One region of the Pseudomonas sp. GW822-FHT03F08 genome, then DNA from elsewhere that is predicted to be linked to it. Evidence: predicted binding sites of a transcription regulator. Region 1 holds the regulator's gene; each other region holds the start of a gene.

Evidence for each region. Region 1 encodes FliA, which starts transcription of late flagellar genes. Its sites were predicted from a motif close to CTAAAGTTTNNNNNNNNNNNGCCGNTAA; they were not measured.
Region 2: a site for FliA is predicted at 2,280-2,307, ahead of AC1RME_RS17570 (flagellar protein MotY). Genes of this name have one in related genera too.
Region 3: a site for FliA is predicted at 2,185-2,212, ahead of AC1RME_RS12230 (methyl-accepting chemotaxis protein). Genes of this name have one in related genera too.
Region 4: a site for FliA is predicted at 960-987, ahead of flgM (flagellar biosynthesis anti-sigma factor FlgM). Genes of this name have one in related genera too.

Annotation. Positions count from the first base shown of each region.
Region 1 is NZ_JBXANC010000013.1:127,262-131,371, reverse strand. Features, by position in the region: gene AC1RME_RS27175 (chemotaxis protein CheA) at 1-646, opposite strand, end outside; gene AC1RME_RS27170 (protein phosphatase CheZ) at 686-1,474, opposite strand; gene AC1RME_RS27165 (chemotaxis response regulator CheY) at 1,492-1,863, opposite strand; gene fliA (RNA polymerase sigma factor FliA) at 2,031-2,771, opposite strand; gene fleN (flagellar synthesis regulator FleN) at 2,768-3,598, opposite strand; gene flhF (flagellar biosynthesis GTPase FlhF) at 3,712-4,110, opposite strand, start outside.
Region 2 is NZ_JBXANC010000006.1:373,142-377,251, forward strand. Features, by position in the region: gene AC1RME_RS17565 (argininosuccinate synthase) at 1-1,176, opposite strand, end outside; gene AC1RME_RS17570 (flagellar protein MotY) at 1,306-2,214, opposite strand; gene pyrC (dihydroorotase) at 2,374-3,420, shown strand; gene rnt (ribonuclease T) at 3,417-4,091, shown strand.
Region 3 is NZ_JBXANC010000004.1:389,231-393,340, forward strand. Features, by position in the region: gene AC1RME_RS12215 (formimidoylglutamate deiminase) at 1-1,101, shown strand, start outside; gene AC1RME_RS12220 (lipocalin family protein) at 1,150-1,719, opposite strand; gene AC1RME_RS12225 (hypothetical protein) at 1,751-2,005, opposite strand; gene AC1RME_RS12230 (methyl-accepting chemotaxis protein) at 2,288-4,110, shown strand, end outside.
Region 4 is NZ_JBXANC010000006.1:68,441-72,550, reverse strand. Features, by position in the region: gene AC1RME_RS16190 (flagella synthesis protein FlgN) at 82-549, opposite strand; gene flgM (flagellar biosynthesis anti-sigma factor FlgM) at 598-924, opposite strand; gene flgA (flagellar basal body P-ring formation chaperone FlgA) at 1,119-1,880, opposite strand; gene AC1RME_RS16175 (chemotaxis protein CheV) at 1,963-2,895, shown strand; gene cheR (protein-glutamate O-methyltransferase CheR) at 2,943-3,770, shown strand; gene flgB (flagellar basal body rod protein FlgB) at 4,013-4,110, shown strand, end outside.

The DNA of each region.
Region 1 (4,110 bases):
CGTCGGCCGCGAACTGGCCCTTGCCGTGCAACTGGTCGAGCAGCGACTCGAATTCGGCGTCGGTGATTTCATCACTGGCTGCTTCATCGGAAGCAGGCGCAGCGGCAGCCGCCGGGGCTTCGGCTTCGGCCTTGACGGCGTTCAGCGAGTCCAGCAACTGTTCAAATTCGTTATCGGTGATATCGCCCGAATCGCCTTCGACGACCAGTTCTTCGATCATCTCGGCAACAGGCGAAGCCGGGGCTTCATCCGCCGATTGCGGTTCAGCCAGACGCGCCAGGGCGGCCAGCAATTCCGGGGTTGCGGCAGTAATCGGGCTGCGATCGCGGACTTCGCTGAACATGCTGTTCACCGCGTCCAGCGCTTCGAGCACCACGTCCATCAGTTCTGCATCTACGCGACGTTCACCCTTGCGCAGGATGTCGAACACGTTTTCGGCGATGTGACAGCACTCCACCAGCTCATTGAGCTGAAGGAAGCCGGCGCCCCCTTTTACAGTGTGGAAACCGCGAAAAATTGCGTTGAGCAGATCTGCGTCATCCGGACGGCTTTCCAGCTCGACCAGTTGTTCGGACAGTTGCTCAAGAATCTCGCCGGCCTCAACCAGGAAATCCTGAAGGATCTCTTCATCGGCGCCGAAGCTCATTAATGGGGTGCTCCTACAGGTCTAAAAACCCAAAAAAACTCAAAATCCAAGGCTGGATAGCAAATCGTCCACATCGTCCTGACCGGACACAACGTCTTCTCGTTTATCGGCATGAATCTGCGGACCTTCACCCTGCGAGAGATGTTTTTGTGGATCTTTTTCAGCGAGCATTGCCGCACGGTCATGTTCGATGCCCGCAAAGCGGTCCACCTGACTGGCCATGAGCACGAGTTTGAGCAGATTGCTTTCGACTTCGGTGACCAATTGGGTCACGCGCTTGATCACCTGACCTGTGAGGTCCTGGTAATCCTGGGCCAGCAGAATGTCGTTGAGGTTGCTCGACACCGCGCGGTTGTCCGCGCTGCTGCGTGCCAGAAAACCGTCGACCCGACGCGCCAGCTCGCGGAACTCTTCAGCCCCGACTTCACGGCGCATGAAACGTCCCCAGTCGGCACTCAATGCCTGGGCTTCGTCAGCCAGGCCATTGACCACCGGCGTGGCGCTTTCCACCAGGTCCATGGTGCGGTTGGCCGCAGCTTCAGTCAGCTTGACCACATAGCCCAGACGCTCGGTCGCATCAGTGATCTGCGACACTTCCTCGGCCTGCGGCATATGCGGGTCGATCTGGAAGTTGACGATTGCACTGTGCAGTTCGCGCGTGAGCTTGCCCACTTCCTGGTACAGGCCACGGTCACGGGTCTGATTGAGCTCATGGATCAGTTGCACAGCGTCGCCGAACCTGCCTTTTTCAAGGCTTTCGACCAGTTCGACCGCGTGTTTTTTCAGAGTCGACTCGAAGTCGCCCTGTGAAGATTCGTTATGCTCCATAGCTCCCCCGCGCGTCATCAGCCGATGCGTTCGAAAATCTTCTCGATTTTTTCTTTCAGCGCCTGAGCCGTGAAAGGTTTGACCACGTAGCCGTTAACGCCGGCCTGGGCCGCTTCGATGATCTGCTCGCGCTTGGCTTCAGCAGTCACCATCAGCACTGGCAGGTGCTTGAGTTTTTCATCGGCGCGCACGTGACGCAGCAGGTCGATACCGGTCATGCCAGGCATGTTCCAGTCGGTCACCAGAAAGTCGATGCTGCCGCTGTTGAGCACCGGAATGGCAGTGGTGCCATCGTCGGCTTCAACGGTGTTGGTGAACCCAAGGTCACGCAACAGGTTCTTGATGATCCGCCGCATCGTTGAGAAGTCATCAACGATGAGGATTTTCATGTCTTTGTTCAATTCGACCTCCAAGCAGTCTTAAACGCGCCCAGCACCTGGACGCGCCATTTCAATCAATCCGGCAAAGCACTCGATGACTGTCTGGAGCACAACAGAGCAAGACCGGTGCCGTTCACCACCGCACCAGCCTCGTTCGCAGCGTCCCCACACTGCCTTCAGCGCGCTCGCCACTCCCCCAAACGCCCCCGCAAGCGGGCCGCGCACTGGCTGTGTAACTGGCTGACCCGCGATTCACTGACGCCAAGGACTTCACCGATTTCCTTGAGGTTCAGCTCTTCGTCGTAGTACAGCGCCAACACCAGTCGCTCACGCTCCGGCAAATTGGCAATCGCGTCCGCCAACGCAGCCTGGAAGCGCTCATCTTCCAGATCGCGCGACGGCTCAAGATGAGCACTTGCGCCATCCTCGTGCAGCCCTTCGTGTTCGCCGTCCTGCAACAGGTCGTCGAAACTGAACAGTCGGCTGCCCAGGGTGTCGTTCAAAATCCCGTAGTAATCGTCGAGACTCAATTGGAGTTCGGCCGCAACCTCGTGATCTTTAGCGTCACGGCCGGTTTTAGCTTCAATCGAGCGAATCGCGTCGCTGACCATACGGGTGTTGCGGTGAACCGAGCGCGGTGCCCAGTCCCCCTTGCGTACTTCATCGAGCATGGCGCCGCGGATCCGGATGCCCGCGTACGTTTCGAAACTGGCGCCTTTGCTGGCGTCGTATTTGGTCGAGACTTCGAGCAGGCCGATCATCCCGGCCTGGATCAGGTCTTCGACCTGCACACTGGCCGGCAATCGCGCCAGCAAGTGGTAAGCAATGCGTTTGACCAGTGGCGCGTAACGCTCGATCAGCTCGTACTGCGCGTCACGTGCCGACTTCTTGTAGAAATTCATACCGCTGGCGGTCATAGCACAGGTCCTGCCGTTTGCTGCACGAGGCGCTCGACGAAAAATTCGAGGTGGCCGCGCGGATTGGCGGGCAGCGGCCAGGTGTCGACCTTTTGCGCGATCGCCTTGAACGCCAGTGCGCACTTGGAACGCGGGAAGGCTTCATAGACCGCACGCTGCTTCTGCACCGCCTTGCGCACGCTTTCGTCGTAAGGCACCGCACCGACGTATTGTAGGGCGACGTCGAGGAAGCGATCCGTGACCTTGGTCAACTTGGCGAACAGATTGCGACCTTCCTGCGGGCTCTGGGCCATGTTGGCCAGGACGCGGAAGCGGTTCATGCCGTAATCGCGGTTCAGCAGTTTGATCAGGGCGTAGGCGTCGGTGATCGAGGTCGGCTCGTCGCAGACCACCAGCAACACTTCCTGGGCTGCGCGAACGAAACTGACTACCGAGTCACCAATACCCGCAGCGGTGTCGATCACCAGTACGTCGAGATTGTCGCCGATGTCGCTGAACGCCTGAATCAGACCGGCATGCTGGGCCGGGCTCAGGTGAACCATGCTCTGCGTGCCGGAAGCGGCCGGCACGATGCGGATCCCGCCGGGGCCTTGCAACAGCACGTCGCGCAGCTCGCAGCGGCCCTCGATCACATCGGCCAGGGTACGTTTGGGCGTGAGGCCCAGCAGAACGTCGACGTTCGCCAGACCCAGGTCGGCGTCCAGCAGCATGACCCGACGGCCAAGCTCTGCCAGCGCCAGGGACAAGTTCACTGACACGTTAGTCTTGCCGACGCCACCTTTGCCGCCGGTCACCGCGATCACCTGTACGGGATGCATGCTGCCCATGTTATTTCTTTACCTTGTCTTGCATAGACGGAGGCCACATTACTGGCTGCGCGTTCACAACCGGAACAATGCATGGCAGACCATCGATGTAGGTACAAAAACTGTTCATTACCTCAGCCAACCTGCTTGGTGGGACTGTGGTAGATATCAGCGAACATGTCAGCCATGGCTTCTTCGCTGGGTTCTTCCTGCATTTGCACGCTGACGGCGCGGCTGACCAATTGATGACGGCGCGGCAGATGCAGATCATCCGGAATCCGTGGGCCGTCGGTCAGGTAGGCGACCGGCAGTTCATGACTGATCGCCAGGCTCAGCACTTCGCCAAGGCTGGCCGTCTCATCCAGTTTAGTCAGGATGCACCCGGCGAGCCCGCAACGCTTGTAACTGTGATAAGCGGCGGTTAGAACCTGTTTCTGGCTGGTGGTTGCCAGTACCAGATAATTTTTCGACCGAATGCCACGACCGGCCAGGCTTTCCAGCTGCATGCGCAGTGCCGGATCGCTGGCCTGCAG
Region 2 (4,110 bases), on a different contig from region 1:
CAGCGCGTTGAGCTTGATGAAGCCCGCCGCGTCGGCCTGGTTGTAGGCGCCGCCGTCTTCTTCGAAGGTCGCGATGTTGGCGTCGAACAGCGAATCGTCGGACTTGCGGCCGGTCACGATCACGTTGCCCTTGTACAGCTTCAGGCGCACGACGCCATTCACGTTGACCTGGGAGGCGTCGATCATCTGTTGCAGCATCAGACGCTCCGGGCTCCACCAGTAACCGGTGTAGATCAGGCTGGCGTACTTCGGCATCAGCTCGTCTTTCAAGTGAGCGACTTCGCGGTCCAGGGTGATCGACTCGATGGCGCGGTGAGCGCGCAGCATGATGGTGCCGCCCGGGGTTTCGTAGCAGCCACGGGACTTCATGCCGACATAACGGTTCTCGACGATGTCGAGACGGCCGATGCCGTGTTGGCCACCGATCTTGTTCAGGGTCGCCAGTACGGTGGCCGGAGTCATTTCGACGCCGTCCAGAGCGACGATGTCGCCGTTGCGGTAGGTCAGTTCCAGGTATTGCGGCTTGTCAGGTGCGTTCTCCGGGGAGACGGTCCAGCGCCACATGTCTTCTTCGTGCTCGGTCCAGGTGTCTTCCAGCACGCCGCCCTCATAGGAGATGTGCAGCAGGTTGGCATCCATCGAGTACGGGGATTTCTTCTTGCCGTGGCGCTCGATCGGGATCGCGTGCTTCTCGGCGTAGTCCATCAACTTCTCGCGGGACAGCAGGTCCCACTCGCGCCAAGGGGCAATCACTTTTACGCCTGGCTTGAGCGCGTAGGCACCCAGTTCGAAACGGACCTGGTCGTTGCCCTTGCCGGTTGCGCCGTGGGAAATGGCGTCGGCGCCGGTTTCGTTGGCGATTTCGATCAGACGCTTGGCGATCAGCGGACGCGCGATGGAAGTACCCAGCAGGTACTCGCCTTCGTAAACGGTGTTGGCACGGAACATCGGGAACACGAAGTCACGCACGAATTCTTCGCGCAGGTCGTCGATGTAGATTTCTTTGACGCCCATGGCCTGAGCCTTGGCGCGAGCCGGTTCGACCTCTTCGCCCTGACCCAGGTCAGCGGTGAAGGTCACGACTTCACAGTTATAAGTATCCTGCAGCCACTTGAGGATCACCGAAGTGTCCAGGCCGCCGGAATACGCCAGAACGACCTTGTTTACGTCCGCCATGCCATCACTCCACGGGGTTCTACGGAAAGCCGAGGAGTCTACCGCTCAAACGCGATAATTTACAGAGGCGCGACAGCTTAAGACGACAAAGCGACAGAATCTGTCGAGAGGGCGACGATGACCGGCAGGTCAGGAAGTCGCCGCAGCGTTGGCCGGTGTGCTGGCCTGAGGCGCAGGAGCGGTGGTCGGTGCCACCCGCGCAAGGTGCACGTTGACCCGACGGTTCTTGGCCCGGTTGGCTGCATTGGTGTTTGGCACCAACGGGTAACGCTCACCATGGAAGCGCACGGTGATCTGTGATTCCTGGATGCCGTTGGCCTTGAAGAAATCGACCACCGCCAGGGCGCGCCGGCGCGACAGCTCGCGGTTGGTCAGGCGATTGCCGCTGTTGTCGGAGTGGCCGTCGAGCTCGATGTGGTTGACCGTCGGATCGGCCTTCATATATTCGAGCATGACTTGCAGCTTGGCCTTGGCGGCGGCGTCCAGTTCGATGCCTTCGCCAGGGAAACCGATCTGCGATTGTTTGACCTGCTCGAAATTCTGCGGGAGCAGTTTCGCCACGCAGGCCTGATAGTCGTTGAACGCCTTGCTGAACTTGACCGGCAACAGACGCACTTCCGACACACGGCCATCGCCCGATGCATGGCGCACCACGGGGCTGCGTCCGTCCATCAGGCCGCTGATCAGTTGTCCGGCCTGCGCCTGAGAACTGTTGAACAGGATATTGCCACTGCCGATCCTGACCGTGCCCAGATTGATATCGCCACGGCCCGGCTGCCAGGGCGCCGCTGCCGCCATCAAGGTCGCCGAACCGCCGCCGAGCATGGCGTTGTAGGCGTTCAGGCGGAAAGTCGCCTGCTCGCCGGCCTTGCGCACGAACTGGCCCGAGCCGAAATCGGTGATCGGCTGCGTCAGGCGGCATTCGAACTTGTCGCCCTCGACCGTCCACTCAATGTTCTCCAGACGGGTCTGGTAGGTCAGCGCCATCGCCGGAAGGCTGGCAAACACACTGAGCAAGGCTAAATAACGCTGGCGCACGGGAGGCTCCATTGGCTTCTACAACAAAAAGACCGATACATACATGTTTACGGCATACCTATGGGATATCGGACGCTCGTCGCAAAACTTGATAGCGAGTGCCTGCAAGAGTCTTTTCCGGTAGCATTCGCCTCAGTTTGACCCGCCTGGAATCCCCTCATGTCCGACCGCCTGACCCTGCTGCGTCCCGACGACTGGCACATTCATCTTCGCGATGGTGCCGTGTTGACCAATACCGTTGCAGATGTTGCGCGCACCTTTGGTCGCGCCATCATCATGCCTAACCTGGTACCTCCGGTGCGCAACGCCGCTGAAGCCGACGGCTATCGCCAGCGGATTCTCGCTGCCCGCCCGGCCGGCAGTCGTTTCGAGCCGTTGATGGTGCTGTACCTCACCGACCGTACCCAGCCCGAAGAAATTCGTGAAGCCAAGGCCAGCGGTTTTGTCCACGCGGCCAAGTTGTACCCGGCCGGCGCCACCACCAACTCCGATTCCGGGGTCACCAGCATCGACAAGATCTTCCCGGCGCTGGAAGCCATGGCCGAAGTCGGCATGCCGCTGTTGATCCACGGTGAAGTCACCCGTGGCGACGTCGACGTGTTCGACCGCGAGAAAATCTTCATCGACGAGCACATGCGTCGTGTGGTCGAGCGTTTCCCGACGCTCAAGGTCGTGTTCGAACACATCACCACCGGCGACGCCGTGCAGTTCGTCAACGAGGCTTCGGCCAACGTTGGCGCGACGATCACCGCGCATCACCTGCTCTACAACCGCAACCACATGCTGGTAGGCGGAATCCGGCCGCACTTCTATTGCCTGCCGATCCTCAAGCGCAACACCCACCAGGAAGCCCTGCTCGACGCCGCCACCAGCGGCAGCGCGAAGTTCTTCCTCGGCACCGACTCGGCGCCGCACGCCCAGCACGCCAAGGAAGCCGCCTGCGGCTGCGCCGGCTGCTACACCGCGTACGCCGCCATCGAGTTGTATGCCGAAGCCTTTGAACAGCGCAATGCGCTGGACAAGCTCGAAGCCTTCGCCAGCCTCAACGGCCCGCGTTTCTACGGCCTGCCGGCGAACACCGATCGCATTACCCTGGTCCGTGAAGAATGGACCGCCCCGACCAGCCTGCCCTTCGGCGAGCTGACCGTTATCCCGCTGCGCGCCGGTGAAAAACTGCGCTGGCGCCTGCTGGAGGAACACGCGTGAGTGAAGACCATTTCGACGACGAACTGGACGGTCAAGGTGGCGGCGGTTCGCGCCATCCAATGGCAGCACGCTTTCGCGGCTACCTGCCGGTTGTCGTCGACGTAGAGACCGGTGGCTTCAACTCGGCCACCGACGCCTTGCTGGAGATTGCCGCGACCACCATCGCCATGGATGAAAAGGGTTTCGTCTACCCGGATCACACCTACTTCTTCCGTGTCGAGCCGTTCGAAGGCGCCAACATCGAAGCGGCCGCTCTGGAGTTCACCGGGATCAAGCTCGATCACCCGTTGCGCATGGCGGTCAGCGAAGAGACGGCCCTGACCGATATCTTCCGTGGCGTGCGCAAGGCCTTGAAGGCCAACGGTTGCAAACGGGCGATCCTGGTCGGCCACAACAGCAGCTTCGACCTGGGCTTCCTCAACGCTGCCGTTGCGCGGCTGGACATGAAGCGCAACCCGTTCCACCCGTTCTCCAGTTTCGACACCGCAACCCTCGCGGGTCTGGCGTACGGTCAGACCGTACTGGCCAAGGCCTGTCAGGCAGCCGACATCGATTTCGATGGCCGTGAAGCGCACTCCGCGCGTTACGACACGGAAAAGACGGCCGAGCTGTTCTGCGGCATCGTCAACCGCTGGAAACAGATGGGCGGCTGGGAAGACTTCGACGACTGAGGGTCGTCGGATTAAATCC
Region 3 (4,110 bases), on a different contig from region 1:
GTCGGAAAAATCAGCCCGGACCAGCTCGGCGTGATCGCCCGTCAGCTGTACATCGAAATGCTCAAGGCCGGTTACACCTCGGTCGCCGAATTCCATTACGTCCACCACGATCACAACGGTCAGCCGTATGCCGATCCGGCCGAGCTGGCGTTGCGTATCAGCCAGGCCGCGAGCTCCGCCGGCATCGGCCTGACACTGTTGCCGGTGCTCTACAGCCACAGCGGTTTCGGTGGCCAGACACCGAACGAAGGCCAGCGCCGCTTCATCAACAGCACCGAAAACTACCTGAAACTGCAATCACGCCTGCAACCGCTGCTGGCTCAGGAAAAGGCTCAGTCGCTGGGATTGTGTTTCCACTCGTTGCGCGCAGTCACCCCACAGCAGATCAGCGAAGTGCTGGCGGCCAGCGACAAGCAATGCCCGGTGCACATCCACATCGCCGAACAGCAAAAGGAAGTCGACGACTGCCTGAGCTGGAGCGGTCGCCGTCCGCTGCAATGGTTGTACGAGAACACCGAAGTCGATCAGCGCTGGTGCCTGGTGCACGCGACCCACGCCAATCCGGAAGAAGTCACGCTGATGGCCAAGAGTCGCGCCATCGCCGGCCTGTGCCTGACCACCGAAGCCAACCTCGGCGACGGGATCTTCCCGGCGGTGGATTTCCTGGCTCAGGGCGGACGCATGGGTATCGGCTCCGACAGCCATGTGTCGTTGAGCGTGGTGGAAGAATTGCGTTGGCTGGAATACGGCCAGCGTCTTCGCGATCAACGACGCAACCGTTTGTACAGCGCGGATCAGCCGATGGTCGGCCGCACGCTGTACGACGCGGCACTGGACGGTGGTGCTCAGGCGCTGGGCCAGCCGATCGGTGCACTGGAAGTCGGCAAACGCGCCGACTGGATTGTGCTCGATGGCAGCGACCCGTATCTGGCGACGGCCAGCGGTGACGGGATCCTCAACCGCTGGCTGTTTGCCGGTGGCGACCGTCAGGTGCGTGACGTGCTGGTCAACGGTCAGTGGGTCGTTCGTGACGGGCGACATGCCGGGGAGGAGGACAGCAATCACGCCTTCACCCAAGTCCTGCGAGACCTTTTGGGCTGACACAAAAAAACCTGTGGAGGGCAACCTCCACAGGTTTTTTGTTGCGCGTCAGTTGGACGTCTTGGCCATCTGCTGATCCGATGCGCGCCAGATCAACCGCGTGGTGTCATAACCCTGCTGACGCGCCTTGCTCAGCAGTTCTTCGCGCACCACACCGTTGACGGTCGGCGTGCGGGACAACAGCCACAGGTAACGTCGGCTCGGGTCGCCAACAATGGCGGTCTTGTAGTCGTCACTGACGTACAGCACCCAGTATTGACCCTTCGCCGAACCCGGAATCAGCCGCGAGAACCAGGTATCGAACTCGACCCACAATTTGTCGGTCTTGCCCGGCACCTGTGGATAAGCCTTGCCCTTGACCTCTTCCCACTGCCAGTCCTTGGTCAGGCAACGGTTGAACACGCCGAGGTTGCCGTCAGGCTGGAGGCTGTAGCGGGCTTCGGATTGAGCGCAATTGCGCTGGAAATACATCGGCAGCCGCGCCAACTCGTACCAGGTGCCCTGGTAACGCTTGAGATTGACGCTGTGGACTGTCTTGGGCGCCAGCGGATCTTCACCGGTCGTGGCGCAGCCGGCCAATACCAGGCCGGCAAAAAGGACAAGCAATAACCGCTTCATTGTTTTTCTCCCGTGGGCGCGTAGCCCCGGTTTACTTCAGGCCTTGGCCGGAAAACATCAACACTTTGTCACCGGCGTACTGCACGCTGATAAAGCTGTTCTTGTCGCCCCAGGTGCAACTGGACATGCCGAGCGCGCCCGAGCAATCGGTGGGCTTGCCGAGCAGCGTCTCCACTTCGGCCTTGGCCATCCCGGCCGAGAGCTTCGAGTAGTTTTCCTGATTGACCTTGCTGCATGCGGCCAACAGCACGCAAAACGACAGAAGGGCGATAGATCGCAGCGACATGGTGTAACTCCTGGAACGGAAGGGGGATGGCATGGCGCCAACCAGAAGCTTAGAAGAGAAAACCCCTGTCTGGTTCCCTGGAGCACTGGCTATTTGTTAGCCCGCTCGTCCGGCATTCATCGGTAAATCAGACACTTTGTAGGGCTATTGAGCATTTCGTCGCCTTTAGCAAAAGCTGCCTAATCTTTGGCGCGCAGCGGTCGAAATAAGAGCAGCGCAAAGCCCGATAGTGTGGCAAATTGCCGCCCTTTCTTGACCAGCCCCTTCGCGGTAGCTCACTTAATGACCAGAAACATGAAATTCAGCCACAAGATCTTGTTGGCTGCCGCCCTCGTGGTGGCCGTTGCGTTCGCCTGTTTCATTTTGTTCAACGACTATCGACAACGCGAAGCCCTGCAAACCAGCACCGAAGCGTCAATGCAGGAACTGGGCAGCCTGACCACCAGCAACATCCAGACCTGGCTGGAAAGCCGCATTCAATTGCTGCAATCGATGTCGCAGCAGGTTGTCGCCGACGGCAACGCCCCGGCGAGCCTGAAACGCATCATCGACCTGCCCGCCTACACCGGCAATTTCCAGCTCAGCTATTTCGGCGGTGCCGACGGCGTGATGTTCTCGGTCCCGGCCGGCAACCGCGCACCGGATTACGACCCGCGCGCCCGTGGCTGGTACAAGGCCGCGAACAGCGCCCAGCAGACCATCGTCACCGAACCGTACATTGCCGCCTCGTCGGGCAAACTGGTGATAACCGTTGCCACCCCGGTGCAGCGCCAGGGCCAGATGATCGGTGTGGCCGGTGCCGACATCGATCTGTCGAGTGTCAGCGCAATCATCAACTCGCTGAACTTCGGCGGCCATGGCCACGCGTTCATCGTCAGTGCCGACGGCAAGATCCTGATCCACCCGGACAGCAAACTGGTACTCAAGACCCTGGCCGAGGCCTATCCCAACGGCGCACCAAAAGTCAGCCCGGGCCTGAAGGAAGTCGAGTTCGACGGCAAGACCCAACTGATCTCCTTCACCCGCGTCAACGGCGTACCGTCGGCCGACTGGTACGTGGGCCTGGTGCTGGACAAGGACACCGCGTTCTCGATGCTCAGCGAGTTCCGCACCTCGGCGCTGATCGCCATGATCATTGCCGTGGTGATCATCATCGCCCTGCTCGGCATGCTGATCCGCGTCCTGATGCAACCGCTGCTGACCATGGGCCGCGCCATGCATGACATCGCCGAAGGCGAAGGCGACCTGACCAAACGCCTGACCATCCACGGCCACGACGAATTCGGCGCGCTGGGCTTGTCGTTCAACCGCTTCGTCGAACGTATCCATACCTCGATCCGCGAAGTGTCCTCGGCCACTGGCCAGGTCAACGAAGTTGCCCTGCGCGTGGTCGCGGCGTCCAACTCGTCGATGTACAACTCGGACCAGCAAGCCTCGCGTACCAACAGCGTGGCCGCCGCGATCAATCAACTCGGCGCCGCCGCCCAGGAAATCGCCCAGAACGCCGCCCTCGCCTCGCAACACTCCAGCGACGCGCGCAGCCTGGCCGAAGACGGCCAGCAGGTTGTGGATAAAACCATCCACGCGATGCAGCAACTGTCGGCGAAGATCAGCGATTCCTGCGGCAACATCGAAACGCTGAACAGCAACACCGTGAACATAGGGCAGATTCTGGAAGTGATCACCAGCATCTCCCAACAGACCAACCTGCTGGCCCTCAACGCCGCCATCGAAGCAGCCCGTGCCGGTGAGGCCGGTCGTGGTTTCGCCGTGGTGGCCGACGAAGTCCGCAACCTGGCGCACCGCACCCAGGATTCGGCACAGCAAGTGCAGAAAATGATCGAAGAGCTGCAGGTCGGCGCGCGTCAGGCGGTCGGCATCATGACCGAGAGCCAACGCGAGAGCGAAAGCAGCGTCGGCATCGCCAACCAGGCCGGCGAACGCCTGGGCAGCGTGACCCAGCGCATCGGCGAAATCGACGGCATGAACCAGTCGGTGGCGACGGCAACGGAAGAGCAGACGGCCGTGGTCGAATCGATCAACGTCGACATCAACGAGATCAACACGCTGAACCAGGAAGGTGTGGAGAACTTGCAGGCGACTTT
Region 4 (4,110 bases), on a different contig from region 1:
CAGACAAAATTTGACTACGGCTGGCCAGTATTTTGCCAGCATGTTTCGCGCGTTGATAGGGCGCAAGCATAGAAGAACGCATCACGCCTGACTGAGCGCGCGGGGTTTCTGCAGTTTGGAGAAGGTGCCACTGGCGTCATAGAGCGCGGGTGGCTCGCCGCCGGTGAGGATTTTCAGCTGATTGGCCGTGGCGGCCTGCTGAATCACGATCGACTGGCCATTTTTGGCATTGGTCGCCTGGCACTGGGCGATCAGATCGGTCAGAACGTCGCTCTGGGTCAGCAACTGCTCGCCGATGCTCGACTGGCTGGCCAGTTGTTCCAGGCCTTGACGGTCGAGCGACAGATTGAGGCTGGCGAGGATTTCGCTGCGTTTGCGGCCATGCTGCTCAAGCAGAATGATCAATGCCTGTTTGCGCGCCAGAATTTCTTCCAGCAGCGGCATGTCGCGACCGTGCAAGGCGAGGGACTCGGATTGCAGTAACTCCAGCAATTGTTGAGCTGGAGCAAAGTCGTCGGTGATCAGTTGCAATAAAGTAGTGTCGTGCATGGCTGGCCTTGGGTTTTAAGCGTCCAAAAGCCTGGCGCTGACCGAGGCCTAGCGCTGGGCTTCGAAGTTGAGCAGTTTGCTGGCTACACGGTTGCTGTCGACTTTATAGCTGCCATCGGCAATCGCTGCTTTCAACTCGGCCACGCGGGCTTTGTCGACGGCAGGCTGATCGCGCAGCTTGTCAGTGACCTTCTGCAACTGTTGAGCCTCATTGCTGAGGTGTACCGATTCCCCGCTTTTTGCGGTACTGGCCTGTTCGGCCGGGGTATTCAGCGTCGCGGAAGTACCGGTTTCGGCGGTTTCCTTAGGCGTGCTGGTACGTGTACTGCCCGTAAGTGACGAGGAGCTGTTCAAACGGCTGAAATCGATGACCATGTTAAAAACCTCTGGGAATTTGGACGCTTGCCATGTTCTCGGCCATCCCCTGGAAAACTTTAGGCTCTTTTACCAATGAGCCTGCATGCGCCGCACAGATCCTGCTGCGGCACAGTTTAGGGAACAGCTCAGGTTGGCGCCAGTTTTCTGCGCGATCCCTCACGAGGCTTTCCTGTCATTGCTCCAATCGTTGCTCACATTGCCACTTCCACTTGGCCCGGCGCCATGACCTGCGCCTTGATGACCCGTTGGGAATTGAGGTTTTTCACTCGAATCTGTTCTTTCAGGCCACCGTTGGACAGGGCCTCGCCCGGCATGCGCACGGAGAGCGTGCCGCTGCGGGCGGTAATCACCACTTGATCGCCTTTGCGAACGACTTCCGCCTGTTCCAGATGCACCAGGGTAATTACTTGGTCGGCGACCGTTGGTCGGGTTAATTTTTGCCCGATCGCCTCATCCACCGACGTCAGGAAGCCCTGGTTGATCAGGCTCACATCATGCTCGCGCAGGGTCACGTCCTGAGGCTCGATGATGCCGGCGCGCTTGAGCGGGCGAGTGGTGGTCACGACCGGGCGAAACAGGCGGACTTGAGCGGGTACGAACACGGTCCAGGGGGAGGCGCCTTCGCAGCGAACCTTGACGGTTACGCGCCCCAAAGGACGTGCCGGGCTCTCCAGCGACGCTGTCAATTCCTTGTCGCACATAGGCATGTGCATGCGCGGATCGAGCTGCTTGACCTCGATTTCATAACGCCCTTCCGTTTGACTGGTAGCCAGATAGTCTTCTACGGTGAATTCAAGAAAGCCCTGAGTGACGCCGATAAGCATGTCAGGCAAGGTAACCGCATCAGCAATGGCAGGGCTGCCCGCGAAAAACAGGCAAGCGGCAGACACCGCGCAAAGTCCTCTGCGAAGGGGGGATGTCAGGCGTCGGAAAAATGTCGTTTGAATGTTCATAAGAGTTAAAAAGCAAGCGCCGTGCCGTTTAGCAATGAATGTGCGTCGCAACAACACTTGGCGTTGGTGTAGGAGTCTGGGCATGGCTGGTGTAATGGATTCGGTGAACCAGCGCACGCAACTGGTGGGGCAGAATCGCCTGGAGCTGTTGTTGTTCCGTCTCGACGGCCAGCAACTCTACGGGATCAACGTGTTCAAGGTTCGGGAAGTGCTGCAGTGCCCGCAACTGACGCTGATGCCCAAGTCCAGTCCTGTCGTGTGCGGGGTGGCGAATATCCGGGGGGCGACCATTCCGATCCTTGATCTGGCAATGGCAACCGGCTCCGGGGCGTTGAAAGACAAGAACAGTCCGTTCGTGATCATCACGGAATACAACACCAAGACCCAGGGTTTCCTGGTGCGCTCGGTGGAACGTATCGTCAACATGAACTGGGAAGAGATCCATCCGCCACCCAAGGGGACCGGTCGTGATCATTACCTGACCGCTGTGACTCGGGTGGACAATCAGTTAGTCGAAATCATCGACGTCGAGAAGGTGCTGGCGGAAGTCGCACCGACACCGGAAGCGATTTCGGTCGGCGTGGTGGATGTCGAGACTCAGAGCAAGGCGCTGTCTCTGCGGGTGCTGACGGTCGATGACTCGTCGGTGGCGCGCAAGCAGGTGACGCGTTGCCTGCAGACGGTTGGCGTTGAAGTGGTGGCGCTGAACGACGGCAAGCAGGCGCTGGATTACCTGCGCAAGCTGGTCGATGAGGGCAAGAAGCCGGAAGAAGAGTTCCTGATGATGATCTCCGACATCGAAATGCCGGAGATGGACGGGTACACCCTGACGGCCGAAATCCGCAGCGACCCTCGCATGCAAAAGCTTCATATCATCCTGCATACTTCGTTGTCGGGTGTGTTCAACCAGGCGATGGTCAAGAAGGTCGGTGCCGATGACTTCCTGGCCAAATTCCGTCCTGATGACCTGGCATCCCGGGTAGTCGACCGGATCAAAGCAGCAGATATCAGCTAGGGACTTTTCGTCCCTGGCGATCAACACGATTTAAGAGGCGGCATCATTTGTCTACGGGTAATTTGGATTTCGAACAGTTCCGGGTCTTCCTGGAAAAAGCCTGTGGCATTTTGCTCGGTGAAAACAAGCAGTACCTGGTCTCGAGCCGTCTCAACAAACTGATGGAGCAGCAAGGCATCAAGTCCCTGGGTGAGCTGGTACAGCGCATCCAGACCCAGCCGCGCAGCGGTTTGCGCGAGCAGGTGGTCGATGCCATGACGACCAACGAAACCCTGTGGTTTCGCGACACCTATCCGTTTGAAGTCTTGAAGAACAAGGTGCTGCCCGAAGCGATCAAGGCTGCTCCCAACCAGCGTCTGCGGATCTGGTCGGCGGCGTGCTCGTCGGGTCAGGAACCCTATTCGCTGTCGATGTCGATCGACGAGTTCGAACGGACCAACATCGGTCAGTTGAAAATGGGCGTACAGATCGTTGCCACGGATCTGTCCGGCAGCATGCTGACCAACTGCAAGACCGGCGAGTACGACAGCCTGGCGATCGGTCGCGGCTTGTCCGCCGATCGTCTGCAGCGCTACTTCGACCCGAAAGGGCCGGGGCGCTGGGTGATCAAGGCGCCGATCAAGAACCGGGTGGAGTTCCGCTCGTTCAACTTGCTCGACAGCTACGCAAGCCTTGGCAAGTTCGACATCGTGTTCTGCCGCAACGTGCTGATCTACTTCTCCGCCGAGGTGAAGAAAGACATCCTGTTGCGTATCCACAGCACGCTGAAGCCGGGCGGTTATCTGTTCCTCGGCGCTTCCGAAGCGCTGAACGGTTTGCCGGACCATTACCAGATGGTCCAGTGCAGCCCGGGGATCATTTACCAGGCGAAGTGATTGGCACCGGCAACACAAAAAAACGGGAGTCCTCAGGGGCTCCCGTTTTTTTATGCCTGGCCGTTTTTGCAGGGACGGCAAGCGGCAGAAAAGCGGCATCCGGCGGAAACCCGTTGCCGCTTTTCTGGCATTGCCGTATTGCCGATCACCTGCAAAGCCCCGGAATCCGGGGCTTTTTAAAACTGGCACGACGCTTGCTATAACCCAGTTACGAAAAACCCGGTCACCTGAAGGTTCCCGACATGAGCATCAGCTTCGATAAAGCGCTCGGAATTCACGAAAAAGCCCTGGGCTTCCGCGCCCAGCGTGCCGAAGTCCTGGCCAACAACATCGCCAACGC